DNA from 3 places in the Paenarthrobacter sp. NPDC090520 genome. Region 1 is predicted to be linked to each of the others. Evidence: riboswitches for the same ligand, from Rfam matches in the RefSeq annotation. Region 1 holds a riboswitch; each other region holds the start of a gene.
What was found. Region 1 has a riboswitch for thiamine pyrophosphate ahead of thiD (bifunctional hydroxymethylpyrimidine kinase/phosphomethylpyrimidine kinase). Riboswitches for the same ligand answer to the same signal wherever they lie in the genome.
Positions count from the first base shown of each region.

Region 2: linked by a shared signal. The riboswitch ahead of thiC (phosphomethylpyrimidine synthase ThiC) and the one ahead of thiD (bifunctional hydroxymethylpyrimidine kinase/phosphomethylpyrimidine kinase) in region 1 are both predicted to bind thiamine pyrophosphate.
Region 3: linked by a shared signal. The riboswitch ahead of ACIQTZ_RS21290 (ECF transporter S component) and the one ahead of thiD (bifunctional hydroxymethylpyrimidine kinase/phosphomethylpyrimidine kinase) in region 1 are both predicted to bind thiamine pyrophosphate.

Region 1 covers NZ_JBIVXM010000002.1:61,110-66,501, forward strand. The annotation lists gene ACIQTZ_RS02930 (Rne/Rng family ribonuclease) at 1-1,715, shown strand, start outside; TPP riboswitch at 1,789-1,887, shown strand; gene thiD (bifunctional hydroxymethylpyrimidine kinase/phosphomethylpyrimidine kinase) at 1,879-3,399, shown strand; gene rplU (50S ribosomal protein L21) at 3,742-4,050, shown strand; gene rpmA (50S ribosomal protein L27) at 4,110-4,373, shown strand; gene obgE (GTPase ObgE) at 4,510-5,392, shown strand, end outside.
Region 2 covers NZ_JBIVXM010000001.1:524,243-529,634, forward strand. The annotation lists gene ACIQTZ_RS02490 (alpha/beta fold hydrolase) at 1-329, shown strand, start outside; gene thiC (phosphomethylpyrimidine synthase ThiC) at 312-2,135, opposite strand; TPP riboswitch at 2,130-2,237, opposite strand; gene ACIQTZ_RS02500 (amidohydrolase family protein) at 2,323-3,405, shown strand; gene ACIQTZ_RS02505 (VOC family protein) at 3,484-4,356, shown strand; gene ACIQTZ_RS02510 (hypothetical protein) at 4,469-4,909, shown strand; gene rpsP (30S ribosomal protein S16) at 5,137-5,392, shown strand, end outside.
Region 3 covers NZ_JBIVXM010000025.1:22,351-27,742, reverse strand. The annotation lists gene ACIQTZ_RS21315 (Na+/H+ antiporter subunit E) at 1-181, shown strand, start outside; gene ACIQTZ_RS21310 (monovalent cation/H+ antiporter complex subunit F) at 178-456, shown strand; gene mnhG (monovalent cation/H(+) antiporter subunit G) at 446-829, shown strand; gene ACIQTZ_RS21300 (DUF4235 domain-containing protein) at 898-1,158, opposite strand; gene ACIQTZ_RS21295 (NUDIX hydrolase) at 1,196-1,909, opposite strand; TPP riboswitch at 2,062-2,197, shown strand; gene ACIQTZ_RS21290 (ECF transporter S component) at 2,276-2,896, shown strand; gene ACIQTZ_RS21285 (ABC transporter ATP-binding protein) at 2,896-4,431, shown strand; gene ACIQTZ_RS21280 (energy-coupling factor transporter transmembrane component T family protein) at 4,428-5,222, shown strand; gene ACIQTZ_RS21275 (GNAT family N-acetyltransferase) at 5,300-5,392, opposite strand, start outside.

The DNA.
Region 1 (5,392 bases):
TTCCCGGCGGTTCCATGACGGGCATCTCACGCAAGTTGCCCGACGTCGAGCGCAACCGCCTCAAGCGGATCCTCAAGGACCGTTTGCCGGAGAACGCCGGGGTCATTGTCCGTACGGCAGCCGAAGGGGCCTCGGAAGAGGAACTGACCCACGACATCAACCGCCTCCGCGCCCAGTGGGAGGGGATTGAGGGCCAGGCCTCCTCCACGAAGGTCCTGGCACCCGAGCTGCTTTATGGCGAGCCCGATTTGACCATCAAGGTGGTCCGTGACGTCTTCAACGAGGACTTCTCCAAGCTCATCGTTTCCGGCGATGATGCCTGGGACACCATTGAGGCTTATGTCACCTATGTTGCGCCGGACCTGGTGGGCCGGCTCGAGAAGTGGACCAAGGACCAGGACATTTTCTCGGCATGGCGCATCGACGAGCAGATCCACAAGGCCCTGGAACGCAAGGTCTTCCTGCCGTCGGGTGGATCCCTGGTGATCGACCGTACCGAGGCCATGACTGTGGTGGACGTCAACACCGGCAAGTTCACCGGCAGCGGTGGAAACCTGGAGGAGACCGTCACCAAGAACAACCTTGAGGCCGCCGAGGAAGTAGTCCGCCAGCTTCGCCTGCGCGATATCGGTGGCATCATCGTCATCGACTTCATCGACATGGTGCTCGAATCCAACCGGGACCTGGTGCTGCGCCGCCTGGTGGAATGCCTGGGCCGGGACCGTACCAAGCACCAAGTGGCGGAAGTGACCTCCCTTGGCCTGGTGCAGATGACGCGCAAGCGCATGGGCACAGGCCTGCTCGAGGTCTTTGGCGAGCAGTGCGAGCACTGTGCCGGACGCGGCGTGGTGACTCACGACGAACCTGTTGAGCACCGTCGTGCAAACGCTGTTGCCGCCGAGCAGCACCGGCCGCACACGGAAACCCAGCAGCAGCCTTCCAGCCGGACTGAGCGGAAGCGCCGCCGCGGCAAGGGCGGGGGACAGCCGGCAGAGAGCTCGACGCCGGTCCACACCGCAGCTTCGCCTGCGCCTTCGACGCCGGCTCCGGAGCCAGTGGATCCGGCACGGCAGGCCAAGGCCCAGGCCACCAGGGCTGCCCTGGCCACGATCGCCGCCGCAGCGCACGCTGCCCACCTGCACGACGACGAGGTTCACCGGGCCGAGGAAGAAGCACGTGCGGCGGCCGCCGCCGCAACCGGGGCTGGCGCAGAGCATTCTGATGAGGTGCCCGATTCGGGCGCCGTCGAGGGCGCCCCGCGTGCCACGCCGGTGCTCCGGTTTGGCGGTGAAGAGGTTGCCCTGCCCTTCGTGGAACACCACGAGGAGCCGGCTTCGGAGAAGCCTGCCATGACTCTGGACCTGTTGGCTGAGGCTTTCTCCCACCTGGGTGGGGGTCCCGTGGCTGTCGAAAGCCAGGCTGGGCCCGCTGCCACTGTTGCTGCTCCCGCGGAAACCGTCCCCTCCCGGCAGGATCCTGCGGAGGAAAGCGATCCGTCCAGTCGTGCCCGCGGCCGGCGTGGGCGCCGGAACCGCAGCGCCAGCCGGGCGCAGGGTGCCGCCAACGAGACCACGGTAGAGCACCATGAGGTGTCCGCGTCCACCGGTGGGGGAGCGGCCCATGAAGCCAAGGCGCCGCAGGAGCAGGCCAAGAGGGAGTCCGCTGCTTCTGAGCCGATTATCCTCGGCGTGGGGGTTCCGGCCTCGGAACTCTAGGCATTGCCAACGTCATGTAACCGACGAAGGGTCCGGCAGTAACTCCTGCCGGACCCTTCGTCCGTTAGGCTTGGTCACTGACACGGGGTGCCAGGCGTTGGGCCGGGCTGAGATCCAGACCCGTTGAACCTGTCCGGTTAGCACCGGCGAAGGGATGTCCCTCATGACTTCATCGTTGAAATCAGCCGTCTACGCCGTCGCAAACACCGGCCGGCGGACCCCGCGCGTCCTTAGCATCGCGGGCTCCGACCCCTCCGGCGGCGCTGGAATCCAGGCAGACCTGAAAAGCATTGCCGCCCACGGCGGCTACGGAATGGCCGTGGTCACGGCGCTCACGGCGCAAAACACTTTGGGCGTCACCGCCGTCCATGTTCCGCCCGTGGACTTCCTTAGGCAGCAGCTTGAGGCGATCAGCAGCGACGTATCCATCGACGCCGTCAAGATCGGGATGCTGGGAGACGCCGAGGTGATTGGCGAGGTGCGTCGCTGGCTGGAGGAGGTGCGCCCCGCCGTCGTGGTCCTTGACCCGGTGATGGTAGCTACCAGTGGTGACCGCCTCCTCCGGGAATCCGCCGAAGCCGCCCTGCGCAGCCTTTTGCCGGTGGCGGACCTCATCACCCCCAACATTCCTGAACTCGCCATGCTGCTGGGCGAGCCGGAAGCGACGGATTGGTCCACTGCCCTCGAACAAGGCAAGCGGCTCGCGGCCGAATGTGGAAACACCGTGCTGGTGAAGGGCGGACACTTGGCGGGAGCCGAGTGTCCCGATGCGCTCGTTAATACCAGTGGATTGCTGCGGCAGGACCTTGTCTCGGTGGCGGGGCCACGGGTGGAGACGAAGAACAGCCATGGAACGGGCTGCTCGTTGTCCTCGGCCCTGGCTACGGTCCAGGCGCGGACGGGAGACTGGGAAGCGTCGCTGCGGGAGGTCAAACCCTGGCTCCTGCAGGCCCTGGCCACCGCGGATGTGCTGGAGGTGGGCCATGGCAGTGGCCCCATCAACCACTTCCACCATGCACAGCAGGCCGAAGGCCCGGGGGCTTTCGCCGCCCGCCTGTGGGAGGAAGCGGCACCTGAGCTGGACGCCATCCATGGCCTCGAATTCATCCAGGGGCTGGAGTCGGGCAGCCTTCCCGAGCCACAGTTCAACTATTACCTCGCGCAGGATGCCCTTTACCTGAACGGCTACTCGCGGGTGCTGGCACGGGCAGGTGCCCTCGCTCCCACCGAGGAAGAGCAGCTGTTCTGGGCCAGGTCCTCGCAGCTCTGCCTCGAAGTCGAATCCGAACTGCACCGCAATTGGCTGAGCACGCGGGAGGCCGCAACCCACACCGGACCTGTCACCAAGGCCTACGTGGACCACCTTCTGGCGGCGTCGGCCTCTGGAAGTTACGGTGTGCTGCTCGCGGCCATCCTGCCCTGTTACTGGCTCTACGCCGAGGTGGGACACCGGCTCCACGCAAGTTACGTCACAGCAGGTTCCCCGTCGGAGCACGCGTATGCGGACTGGTTGAAGACCTACGCCGATGAAGACTTTGCCGAGGCCACCCGCAAGGCCATCGGCTTTACGGCCGCGGCCGCGGTCGTCGCCTCCAGCCACGACCGGGCCGCCATGGTGGAGGCTTTCGCCCATTCGTGCCGCTACGAGACGGCCTTCTTTGACGCCCCGCGGTTGCACGCGTAAAGGCCGCCCGCGCGTCGAAGTGGTGAATTCCCGGCAAAGTGTCCCGGAGCCTGTAGGCTGTATGGGCACGGTGCCGGGAAAGTCCGTTCCTACTGGTGACTAGCGTCACGCGGTGGCTTCCGGACCCGGCCTCATTTGCAGCCGAGGGTCGAACTAGCGTAATCTTGATCTTCGGTGCTTACGCCAACACTTGGGTTATGCCCCCTGGAATTATTCACGGGATGACTCGCGGGCTTCGATCTGGAGTCCACGGCGTTGAGGCACAGCGTGAACCAGGCCTGATTCCGGTTCGAGTTCCGCACGCAAATTTAGTAAGAAACGTCGAGAGAAGTGAGTACCCCAGTGGTGTACGCGATTGTCCGCGCAGGCGGCCGCCAAGAAAAGGTTTCCGTTGGAGACTACGTAACGCTGAACCGCGTCCCCGGTGGAGCCGGCAGCACGCTTGAGCTGCCCGCCTTGCTCCTGGTTGACGGCGACAAGGTCACCTCCGCTGCTGCGGACCTGGCCAAGGTGAAGGTCACGGCCGAGATCCTGGAGGACCTCCGTGGTCCCAAGATCGTCATCCAGAAGTTCAAGAACAAGACCGGCTACAAGAAGCGCCAGGGTCACCGTCAGGAACTGACCAAGATCAAGATCACGAGCATCGCGTAACTTTCCTTACGCAGTTCAGATTTTCAGTTTCCCCACATATTTAGAGGCAGGCATTTCACATGGCACACAAAAAAGGCGCGAGCTCCACTCGCAACGGTCGTGACTCCAACGCACAGCGCCTCGGCGTCAAGCGTTTCGGTGGCCAGGTAGTTTCCGCAGGCGAAATCATCGTTCGCCAGCGTGGAACCCACTTCCACCCCGGTGCAGGCGTGGGTCGCGGTGGCGACGACACCCTGTTCGCACTCCAGGCTGGTGCGGTTGAGTTCGGTACTCGCCGCGGCCGTCGCGTAGTGAACATCGTTGCTGCTGCAGCTGCAGAGTAACAACACGTTCTGAACCGGTGGAGCGGGCCCAAAAGGCCCGCTCCACCGTTCTTTTAACCGCATTACAATCGTTCGGGGCGCCCGGTGTGCGCCGGACATGGCATTCGCGCTGTTTACAGCGACAGAGGAGATAGACGTGGCGAGCTTTGTAGACCGGGTAGTCCTGCACGTTTCAGGCGGTACCGGCGGCCACGGCTGTGTTTCCGTCAAGCGTGAAAAATTCAAGCCACTCGGCGGACCCGACGGCGGCAACGGCGGCAATGGTGGCGACGTCATCCTCCGTGTGTCGTCGCAAACCACCACGTTGCTGGACTACCACCACGCTCCGCACCGCCACGCTACCAACGGTGGCCCCGGCATGGGGGACTGGCGCGGCGGCAAGAACGGCGAAACCCTGGTCCTTCCCGTACCCGACGGTACGGTGGTGAAAACCAAGGATGGCGACGTACTGGCTGACCTCGTGGGGGAGGGCACGGAGTACATCGCGGCCGCGGGTGGACAGGGTGGCCTGGGCAACGCCGCCCTTTCGTCGCAGAAGCGGCGTGCCCCCGGTTTTGCCTTGCTGGGCATCGAAGGCGATTCCAGCGACATCGTCCTGGAACTGAAGTCCATTGCCGATATTGCCCTGGTTGGATTCCCGTCTGCCGGCAAGTCCAGCCTGATCGCGGCCATGTCCGCAGCGCGCCCCAAGATTGCTGACTACCCGTTCACCACCCTGATCCCCAACCTGGGAGTGGTCCAGGCCGGTGAGGTCCGGTTCACCATTGCAGATGTTCCCGGGCTGATTGAAGGGGCGAGCGAGGGCAAGGGCCTCGGCCATAACTTCCTGCGCCACGTTGAGCGCTGCGCTGCCCTGGTGCATGTCCTCGACTGCGGCACCCTGGAGTCCGACCGCGATCCGCTGTCCGACCTGGCCATCATCGAGGCCGAACTCGACAAGTATGCCGTGGACATGAGCTACGCCGGAGTCGACGGGGAAGTCGTTCCCCTTAATGAGCGTCCCAAGCTGGTAGTCCTGA
Region 2 (5,392 bases), on a different contig from region 1:
ACTACGAACGCGAATACTTCCGGCGCGCCTTTTCTGCCGAGGCCGGCGGGCAGGAAACACCCGAGGCCAGGCGTTCCGCCAAGAGGCTGCGGCTGCAGGCACCCCCGTGGGAAGCGCAACTGCACATCGTTCCGGGAGTACCTACCTTGGTCCTCACAGGCGGTTGGGAACCGCTCTACGAGGAGATCGCAGCATATCTGCAGGAAACCGGTGCCCTCCGCTGCGCGGCGGCGGGAGGGCACCGGCCCCAGGACTCGGCGGATGGAGACCGGATCATCCGGAAGTTCATCGCCGAGGTTGGGCGGGCCAGCTCAGTTCGCGCGTCCTGACCCTGCAGGCACCTGCAGCTCGGGCAGGTAGACCTTGCCTCCTGCCGCGAGGAACTCCTGGCTCTTTTCCCGCATGCCGCTGTACATGTCCGCAATCGCTGCCTGGGCTTCGGCAGAACCGTATTCATCCCGGATGTCCTGGCTGATGCGCATCGAGCAGAACTTGGGTCCGCACATGGAGCAGAAGTGTGCCGTCTTGGCCGGTTCGGCCGGAAGCGTCTCGTCGTGGAAGGATTCCGCGGTTACCGGGTCCAGGGACAAGGCGAACTGGTCCCGCCAACGGAATTCGAAGCGCGCCTTGGAGAGGGCGTCGTCGCGTTCGTTCGCACCGGGATGTCCCTTGGCGAGGTCCGCGGCATGGGCTGCGATCTTATACGTGATCACACCTGTCTTGACGTCGTCCTTGTTGGGCAGGCCCAGGTGTTCCTTGGGAGTCACGTAGCACAGCATGGCCGTGCCGTAGCGGGCAATCTCCGTGGCTCCAATGGCCGAGGTGATGTGGTCGTAGCCGGGCGCGACGTCCGTCACGAGGGGTCCCAGGGTGTAGAACGGGGCGCCCTTGCACAATTCCTGCTGCCGTTCCACGTTCTCCCGGACCAGGTGGAACGGGATGTGCCCCGGCCCTTCCACCATGACCTGGACGTCGTACTCCCATGCACGCTGGGTCAGTTCGGCCAAGGTGTCCAACTCGGCGAACTGCGCGGCATCGTTGGCGTCGGCGGTGGCACCGGGACGCAGTCCGTCACCGAGCGAGAACGCGACATCGTATTTGGCGAAGATTTCGCACAGCTCATCGAAGTGGGTGTAGAGGAAGTTCTCCTCGTGGTGGGCCAGGCACCAGCCCGCCATGATGGAGCCGCCACGCGAAACGATTCCCGTCACCCGGTTGGCCGTCAGCGGAACGTAGCGAAGGAGGACCCCCGCGTGGATCGTCATGTAGTCCACGCCCTGTTCGCACTGCTCAATCACCGTGTCACGGAAGATCTCCCAGGTGAGTTTGTTGGCTTCGCCGTTGACCTTCTCCAGCGCCTGGTAGATGGGAACGGTGCCGATGGGAACGGGGGAGTTCCGGATGATCCACTCGCGGGTGGTGTGGATGTCATCACCGGTGGACAAGTCCATGACGGTGTCTGCGCCCCATTGGGTGGCCCACTGCAGCTTGTCGACTTCCTCGGCGATGGAGCTGGTCACGGCTGAATTGCCGATGTTGGCGTTGATCTTCACCAGGAACGCCTTGCCGATGATCATCGGCTCGGACTCAGGGTGGTTGATGTTGTTCGGGATGATGGCGCGGCCGGCCGCTACTTCGCTGCGAACCAGTTCGACGTCGCAGTTTTCCCGCAGCGCCACAAAGCGCATTTCCGGGGTCACGATGCCTTGCTTGGCATAGTGCATTTGCGTGACGGTCCTGCCTTCGATGGCGCGGAGGGGAACGGGCTGGGCACCCTTCCATTCCGCCGAGGCCGCCCCGCGGCGGACAGCCGACTTGCCGTCGTCGAGCAGGTTGCGTTCGCGGCCGCTGTAGCTTTCCGTGTCCCTGCGTTCTTCAATCCAGGGCTGCCGGAAAGGACGCAGGCCCACTACCGGGTCGCTGCCTGGCCCGGCGGTGCGGTACACCTGCAAGGGAGCGTTGGCCTGGCCGTTCGGCGATGGTTCCAACGCGATTTCGGTGACCGGTACGCGGATGCCGTGGCGGGGATCTTCCAGCCAGGCCAGCGAATGGGACTTCAGCGACTGCGTGACCGTCTCCTCTGCCGTAGCAGACTGGTTTTGGGCAGGGCTGTGCTGTGTTTCTGTGGTGCTCAAGGATTACTCACTTCCTTCGCCGGCATTACCCGGACAGGTTCAACGGTCGCAGACTGCCTCAGTCCGATCTCAGCCCCTGCAAGGGCCCCCGTGTGGTCGTAGACGAAGCTACCACAGCTCCCTGGGTGGTCCCAGTCACAAGCCATCCGGCAGGGCGTGGCTCGTGGGGGAGCACTAGGCTTTTGCCATGGCGAACATCATCGAATTCACCGGTCCCGTGCTGCTCGGAGCCGAGGACGAGCGCCGGGGGCTATGGTCCGTGGATGGCCTGCTGACGTTCATCCGGCCCGCGGCCCGGCCGGACGCCGTGCTGGATGGCTGGGTCCTCCCGGGTTTCGTGGACGCCCACTGCCACATCGGCCTCGGTCCGGGCGGATCGGTGGATGAGGCGACCACCTTGGCCCAGGCGCAAACCGACCTCGCCGCCGGCACGCTGCTGATCAGGGACGCCGGTTCACCCAGCGATACCCGTTGGGTCCAGCAGCGCAAAGATCTCCCGCGGCTCATCCGGGCAGGGCGGCACATCGCGCGGAGCCGCCGCTATCTTCGAGGCCTGGGCCACGAGGTGGAGCCCGAAGAGCTGGTGGAGACAGTGCGCAAGGAAGCCCGCGCCGGCGATGGCTGGGTCAAACTGGTGGGCGACTGGATAGACCGTGGCGTTGGAGACCTCGCCCCGTCATTTCCTGCCGCCGTGGTCAAGGATGCCATTGCCGCTGCGCACGACGAAGGGGCCCGCGTGACCGCGCACTGCTTCGCCGAAGACACCGTGGACCAGATGCTCGACGCCGGCATTGACTGCATCGAGCACGCTACCGGTCTCTTGCCGCGGCATGTGCCCCGTTTGGTGGAGCAGCAGGTGCCGATCGTCCCCACGCTGGTGAACATCGCTACTTTTCCGGACATCGCCGCACAAGCAAGGCCCAAGTTCCCCGACTATGCGCAGCACATGACTGCCCTGTGGGAGCGGCGCCGCGAACGCGTCCTGGAGGCCTTCGAAGCAGGAGTCTCCGTCTACGCGGGTACGGACGCCGGGAGCGTCATCAACCACGGCCGTATCGCGGACGAAATGCAGGAACTGCACGACGCCGGCCTGCCGCCTGCCGCTGTGCTCAACGCTGCCACTTGGGGCGCCCGTGAGTGGCTGGGAGCCGACGCCATCAGCGAAGGCGCGAGTGCCGACGTCGTGCTTTGCGCTGCTGATCCGCGGCAGGAGCTGGCCACAGTCCACAAGCTGAAGAGTGTGGTGTTGCGTGGAACGGTGATCCGCTAGGAATAAATTGAAGCTTCAAGTAATTTAGATAAGTAGAACGCGCCGAACAGCGGCCACCTTCATTACCGGGAGTTTCATATGACCACCTCATCCACCCAGGACCTGCTGCCTGCCGAACTCACCATGGGCACGGTGATGCTCAAGGTCGGCGACATGAAAGTCATGAGCGACTACTACCAGCGCGCCCTGGGTCTCCAGGTGGTAGCGGAGCAGGACGGCGGAGTGTATTTGGGCCGCTTGGGCAAGCCTGTGGTCCACCTTGCCCCCGCTGCCGGCCTTCAGATCCCCGGTCGGGGCGAGGCGGGCCTCTTCCACACGGCAATCCTCTTCGAAGACCAGCCGTCTTTGGCCGCCACGATTGCGACCGCCGCGCAGTACGAGCCGCGGGCCTTCGTTGGCAGCGCGGACCATTTGGTGAGCGAAGCTTTCTATTTCACCGATCCCGAAGGCAATGGCATCGAGCTGTACTACGACAAGCCCCGCGAGGTCTGGCAGTGGGACGGGAAGAACGTGGTGATGGATAACGTGGCGCTTCCGCCGCAGGCCTACCTCCAGCAGTACCTGAGTGAAGAGGCTGTGACCGGACAGGCCCGGGCCGGCGCGGGGATCGGGCATGTCCACCTGCAGGTGGGTGACGTGGCCACGGCGCAGAAGTTCTACGTGGACACCCTCGGCTTCGAGCGGACGGCCGGGTGGCATGGCCAGGCGCTGTTCGTTTCGGCCGGCGGATACCACCACCACATGGCGATGAATGTGTGGAACAGCCGCGGCGCAGGACCGCGCCGCGACACCCTGGGCCTCGGTGAAGTGTTGATCGAAGTCCCTGGAGACGACGACGTGCAGGCCCTGGCTGACCGCCTCAAGGTCGCCGGGCTGCAGAGCCACCACACCGGGAAGGAACTGCGTTTCGAAGACCCTTGGCGGAACCACTTGCGGGTTGCCGTCCGCTAAGGGCGTGTCGCGCCCGTCGGGTGCCGGCTGCACTAGGCTGGGCAGTGGCGGGAAGGGAGCCTGCGGGTCCGTTTCCGCGACTTGTCAGCACGACGGAATGAGAGTAGTTCCCATGGGCTTTGCCGAAATTTTTGCAGCCACCCACGACGAAGCACTTAAGCGGGCCGCGGCCCTCGAAGGCGGCGCCGACGTCGCCGGGTCCGCCGTCCGGATCGATGGCATCACTGATTTCGAAGTTGAACAACTGGGCGATCTTGCCGGGCAGGCTGTGCATGCTGCCGGCGCCGATTACGAGCTGGCGTTGGTGGACGTCACCAGCGACGCGCTCCTGGGCGTCCCCGAGGCCATGGTGCGCGCGCTTGCCGAACTCCTCACTTATGAAAGCGAGGGCGACGGCAATGTCCTGGATGACGTCGCAGCCGCCTGGGCGGAGCAGGATGACATGCCGTTCGACGCAACCGCATCCCGTGGCTACGTCCAGCAGCTCGCCGCGCTGGCCACGGATGTGGAGAACGCGGACCGGGCCGGACTCTACGTCTGGTCGGTTGGCTGATCCTTTCACCACCTTGTGCCGTTGCCGGTGTGTGGGCAACGGCACACCGGGCTGGACCGGCCAAGTCGTAATTGCGCGTCCCATCTGGCACAATGGACAGGTACTCGATCGGTGCGGCCCCTCTCTCCGTGCACGTATCTTGTCCTTCGAACCCCTTAGTATGGCCCGCCCCACGGGTGCAGAACCTCGGGTTCACCCTCGTTTCAGAAACAGGAGTGACCACAAAAGTGGCCGTAAAGATTCGCCTTAAGCGCTTCGGTAAGATGCGCGCACCGTACTACCGCATTGTCGTCATGGATGCCCGCGCCAAGCGCGATGGCCGTGCCATTGAAGAAATCGGCAAGTACCACCCCACCGAAGAGCCGTCGTACATCGAGGTCGCCTCCGAGCGTGCCCAGTACTGGCTTTCCGTTGGCGCCCAGCCCACTGAGCAGGTTGCTGCGATCCTCAAGATCACCGGTGACTGGCAGAAGTTCAAGGGCC
Region 3 (5,392 bases), on a different contig from region 1:
GGACCGCTCCACCTCCACGCTCTACCTGCACGCGCTCAACATCTACGGAGAGGAAGATGTGCGGAAAATCCGGCACGAAGTACAGGACATCGAAGCCGGACTGATCAGGATCATGGGCACCCGCGAGGAAGTGGCAGCCCTTCGGGCTGAAGCCCCGGGCATGGAAGGAGCCTCACTGTGAAAGAACTGGTTCTCATTGTCACGGCTGTGATCCTCAGCCTCGCCGCGGCCGGGGCGATCATCCGGATCGCCGTTGGGCCGTCGTTGCTGGACCGCGTGCTCGCTTCCGACGTACTCCTGGCCATCCTTGGCGCTGCGCTGGCGGTGGATATGGCGGTCAACCGGCACCTGAACAACCTCATGCTCCTGGTTGCCTTGGCCGTGATCGGATTTATCGGATCGGTGACCGTTGCCCGGTTCGTGGCTGAGCGAAGGGGACAGGCCAATGACTCCTGATGCAACCGGCGTGGACCTCGTGATCGACGCCGTTACGGCAGTGTTCCTGGTGGTGGGCGCCCTGATGTCACTTGGTGCGGCCATCGGGTTGTTGCGTTTCCCGGACCTCATGAGCCGCATGCACGCGGCCACCAAACCGCAGGTGTTGGGCTTGTTCCTCATGCTTGCCGCGATCGGCCTGCAGATGCGCACCTGGTGGGTGTGGCCCGTGCTGCTGGTGGCTTGGATCTTCCAGTTGCTGACGGCACCCGTTGCGGCCCACATGGTGGGGCGTTCGGCCTACCGTACCAAGCATGGGCACCGTGAATTGCTCACCAAGGACGAGCTGGAAGCCGTGGTGCAGCGTGCGGCCGAGGGGCGTTCGGAGGACTAGGGCAACGCGGGGTCACTTCCGGCCCATCCGGACGTCCGCCATGGGCCGTGAGTGACCCCGCGTTGGTTCTAGACGATGTCCTGGGACTTGGCGAAGCGGGCGATGGCGCGCTGCGTACCCCGGCTGGCGAGGACCTGGATGAGGGTGCTGACAAACGCCGAGATGAGGGCGAACGTCAGCGCTGAGCGGAGGCTCGTCTCCATATCATCGTTGCCTTTGGGCGGCTTGTTGCCCGTGGCTTTTTCCCATCCCTTGTTGACCAGCTTGGTGCCAAGGAAACCCGCGCCGAGGCTCACGCCTGCGCCCAGAAGCTTGAGGAAGAAGTTCATGCCTTCAGCCTAACCTCAACAACCCGGCGGATCCTGCTTAGCCCCGGCTCGCCCTCTCCTTGAGGAAGGCGGCAAGGGAGCCCGGTGGTGCCAGCACGGGAACCACCTCATGATCCGCGGTCCACATGGCATCAACGGAGTCGAAACGGGAGATTTCCCTGAGCAGGTAGTACGTGGGCGGCATGAGTTGCAGCTTGCCCTCAGCCTCCGCGGACAGGATTCCGTCAACGGGCATCCACAGTGACTGCCAGGCCTCAGTGGTCTGGTGTTGCGGTGCGGCGTCCTGGGCAGGCTTGGCAACGTAAAAGTAGGTGTCGAAGCGCTTGGGCATGTCCACGGGCGTGATCCAGTTGGCCCACGGCCGAAGGGCGGCCGGATCCAACGTGAGGCCGGCTTCCTCCTGGACCTCGCGGATGGCGGCGGCGAGAACAGTGCCGGAGCTCCTGCATGCTTGGCTGCTGGCCGCGGAGGAATCCGGTTCTGCTGTGGCGATTGAGCTCAGCCGCCACTCCTTGGCATGTCGTTCCAGAAGCTCTGGTGCGTAGTCCCAGCCCTCGTAATCCCCAGTGTCCACGCGGCCGCCGGGGAACACCACCATGCCCGCCGCAAAGTCCATGGTGGAGACCCTGTGCTGGACAAAGGCCTCCAGCCCTGCAGACGTATCGCGGAGCAGGATCACGCTGGCTGCAAGGCGGGCTTCGGCAACTGGCTTGGCTGCGTCAGGATGGCTTGGGCCAGGAGTTTCCGTCATGCTGCCATTGTCTCAGCTACGTTGTGCGGCCCGGTCTGCGACCCCAAGGGCGGGGAACGGGGCGGAGAGCGGCCCCGCACGGATTTATGACCCGCTCCATGACCCCGCAAACCCCTTCAGGTGTAAACTGAACCTCGCCCATAAGGGCAGATTGATAACGACAGGGGAGCGCCGCCGTCGAACCTGCAGCGATGCAGGAGACGCGAGGGCGCTGAGAGTGCGGACAGCCGCAGACCCTCGAACCTGATCCGGTTAGTACCGGCGCAAGGGAGTCGAGCTTCTCAGAGTGTCCGGACCAGGGCGGCGTGAGCCAGCCGGGGTATCCGGGGAGCACTTTCCCCTCCTGTAACCTCAGGAGGCAAAGAAATGACCACGGCAAGCGTGAAGAAGACCAGTAACAACTGGCGCGTTGTAGACATTGTGGTGGCAGCGTTGATCGCCATCGCCGGCGGCGTGATTTTCTGGGCATGGTCCCAGGGCGCCGCAATCGTATCCATCCCCATGAACGCGGCCTACCCGCCGCTCACCGGCCTGATCGCCGGCGGCTGGATGATCCCGGCGGTGCTGGGCATGCTCATCATCCGCAAGCCCGGTGCGGCGCTGTTCTGCGAGGCCGTGGCCGCCACCGGCGAGCTCATCATGGGCTCCCAGTACGGCACCACGGTGCTCATCTCCGGCATCCTGCAGGGCCTCGGCGCCGAGCTGGTGTTCGCAGCGTTCCGTTACAAGAAGTTCAACCTGCCCACCTCGCTTCTCGCGGGTGCGGGCGCTGGCCTCTTCTGCGGCCTGAATGATTCCTTCCTCCCGTGGGGCTGGAACATCGCCTACGAAGCCGTCGACAAACTGGCCTACATCGCATTCTGCACAATCTCCGGTGCGATCATCGCCGGTGCCCTCTCCTGGGTTGCCACGCGCGGCCTGGCGAAGACCGGCGTGCTGAGCGCTTTCGCATCCCGCAAGGCTGCGTCGGAGCCTGTCTTCAACTGATGGCCGCCACAAACAGCGGCCGGCCCGCCGCCATCTCGGCCGAGGGCTGGGGATGGCGGCACGCCGGACGGTCCACCCCTGCCATCCACGGATTGGACCTGCGGATCGAACCCGGGGAGCGCGTGCTCCTGCTGGGTCCCTCCGGAGCCGGCAAGTCGACGCTCCTGCACGCCTTGGCCGGGGTGTTGGGCGACGAGGAAGACGACTCGGACGAGACCGGCTCCCTGCTGATCGACGGCGGACTGCCGCGCGAACAGCGGGGCCGCGCCGGTTTGATGCAGCAGGACCCGGAAACGCAGGTGGTCCTGTCCCGCGTGGGCGACGACGCAGCGTTTGGTGCCGAGAACCTCGCCGTTCCGAGGGCAGAGATTTGGGCGCGCGTCCATGAGGCGCTCGACGACGTCGGGTTGCGTACCGCTGCAGATGGCGGCTTGGCGCTGGATCACCCGACGGCGGCACTCTCCGGCGGGCAGAAGCAGCGCCTTGCGCTTGCCGGCATTCTGGCGATGCGGACAGGGCTGCTCCTCCTGGACGAGCCGACAGCCAACCTGGACCCGGCCGGCGTGCTGGAAGTCCGCGACGCCGTTGGCCGCTGCCTGGACAAGACCGGTGCAACCCTGGTGGTGGTGGAGCACCGGGTATCGGTCTGGAAGGACCTCGTTGACCGGATCGTGGTCCTGCAACCCGGCGGAGGGGTTCTCCTGGACGGGCAGCCGGACCACGTGCTTTCCGAGGCCCGCACCATGCTCATTGATGCGGGCGTGTGGGTTCCCGGCTATGTTCCACGAACCCGTGCACGGACCCTCGTCCCCGAGATGGCACCGTTGCTCCTGGCAGCGCAAGACCTGGCTGTGTCCCGGGAAAAGCCCCGGCGTCGCGGCTTCAAGAGCATCCCGCCCGTGCCGGTCCAAGCCGGGGTTACCGCGCAGGTCAGGGCCGGACAAGCACTGACCATCACGGGTCCGAACGGCGCGGGCAAGTCCACGTTCGCGCTCACGATGGCGGGCCTTCTGGCGCCGGTGCACGGCAAGGTGTCTGCCGCCGTCGAACTTTCCCAAGGCGCCGGGATCGATCCGTTCGCGTGGAAAGCAGACCAGCTGATCTCCCGAATCGGCACCGTTTTCCAGGAACCGGAGCACCAGTTCGTCACGGGCAAGGTCCTGGACGAGCTCATGTTCGGCCCCAGGCATCTGGGCCACGGCGAGGAACGCGTGGACGAACTGCTTGAGCGGCTCCGGCTGACGCACTTGGTGGACGCGAATCCCTATACCCTGTCCGGCGGTGAAAAGCGCAGGCTGTCCGTGGCGACGGTCCTCGCCGCACATCCCCAAGTGCTGGTGCTCGATGAACCAACCTTCGGCCAGGACGCCAATACCTGGGCCGAACTGGCCTCGTTCCTGTCGGAGCTGTTGGACCAAGGAACGGCCGTAGTCTCGGTGACCCACGACGAGGAATTCAGCGCTGTCCTTGGCGGCGCGGAACTGCACCTCACGCCAGCGAACCAGGCAGAGAAGCAGGAAGCTGGTGCGTCATGAGGGAGACCTTGAGCCTGAGCGGCAACCATGCCCTGTTGACCCGGGCCAACCCTTTGGCAAAGTTCGTGGCCGTTTTCCTGATTTCCATGGTGCTGGCCCTGTCCATCGACTGGGTCTCGGCGTCGATCGCGCTGGTGGCAGAGCTCGCGCTGTTCCCGCTGGCCGGGCTGACGGTGCGGCTTCTGTGGGTCCGGGCCTGGCCGCTCATCATCGCGGCAGCGATCGGCGGCTGGAGTACCGCGATCGTGGCGCCGGACAGCGGCGCTGTACTGCTCGACGTCGGACTCTGGTCCATCAGCGAAGGTTCCCTCCAGCTGGGGCTCGGTTTCATGCTGCGCGGTTTGGCGATCGCCTTGCCGGCAATCCTGCTGATGACGTGCACCGACCCGACGGACTTGGCGGACGCGCTGGCGCAGAAGGCCAGGTTGCCGCACCGCTTTGTGCTGGGGTCCCTCGCGGCGATGCGGCTTGTGGGCCTCATGGCGGAGGAGTGGCAGACCATCGGCATGGCCCGGCGTGCCCGTGGTGTCGGTTCCCAGGGCAGCCCGGTGCAACGCTTGAAGGCCACGCTCGGGCAGAGCTTTGGGCTCCTTGTCCAGGCCGTCCGGAGGGCCTCCAGGTTGGCCGTGACCATGGAAGCCCGTGGCTTCGGCGGTGGCAAGCGGACCTGGGCGCGCGAATCCACGTACTCGCTGCTGGATGTGTGGGTCTTGCTCGGCGGGGTGGTGATCGCCGCGGCCGCCGTCTCGACGGCCGTGGGGGCAGGAACGTGGAGTTTCGTCTGGCGGTAGGCCACGCCAGGCGCGCAGCGTGAGGCAACGGAGGGAGCCGTGGGCCCAAGCCCGCGGCTCCCTTGTCCGGCCGGCTCCTAGCTGTCCGCCTTGTCCGCCTGGATCTCATCGAAACCGGCGCGGGTCAGGAACCCAAGCTGGGCTTCTTTTTCTTCCAGTTGGACGATGGG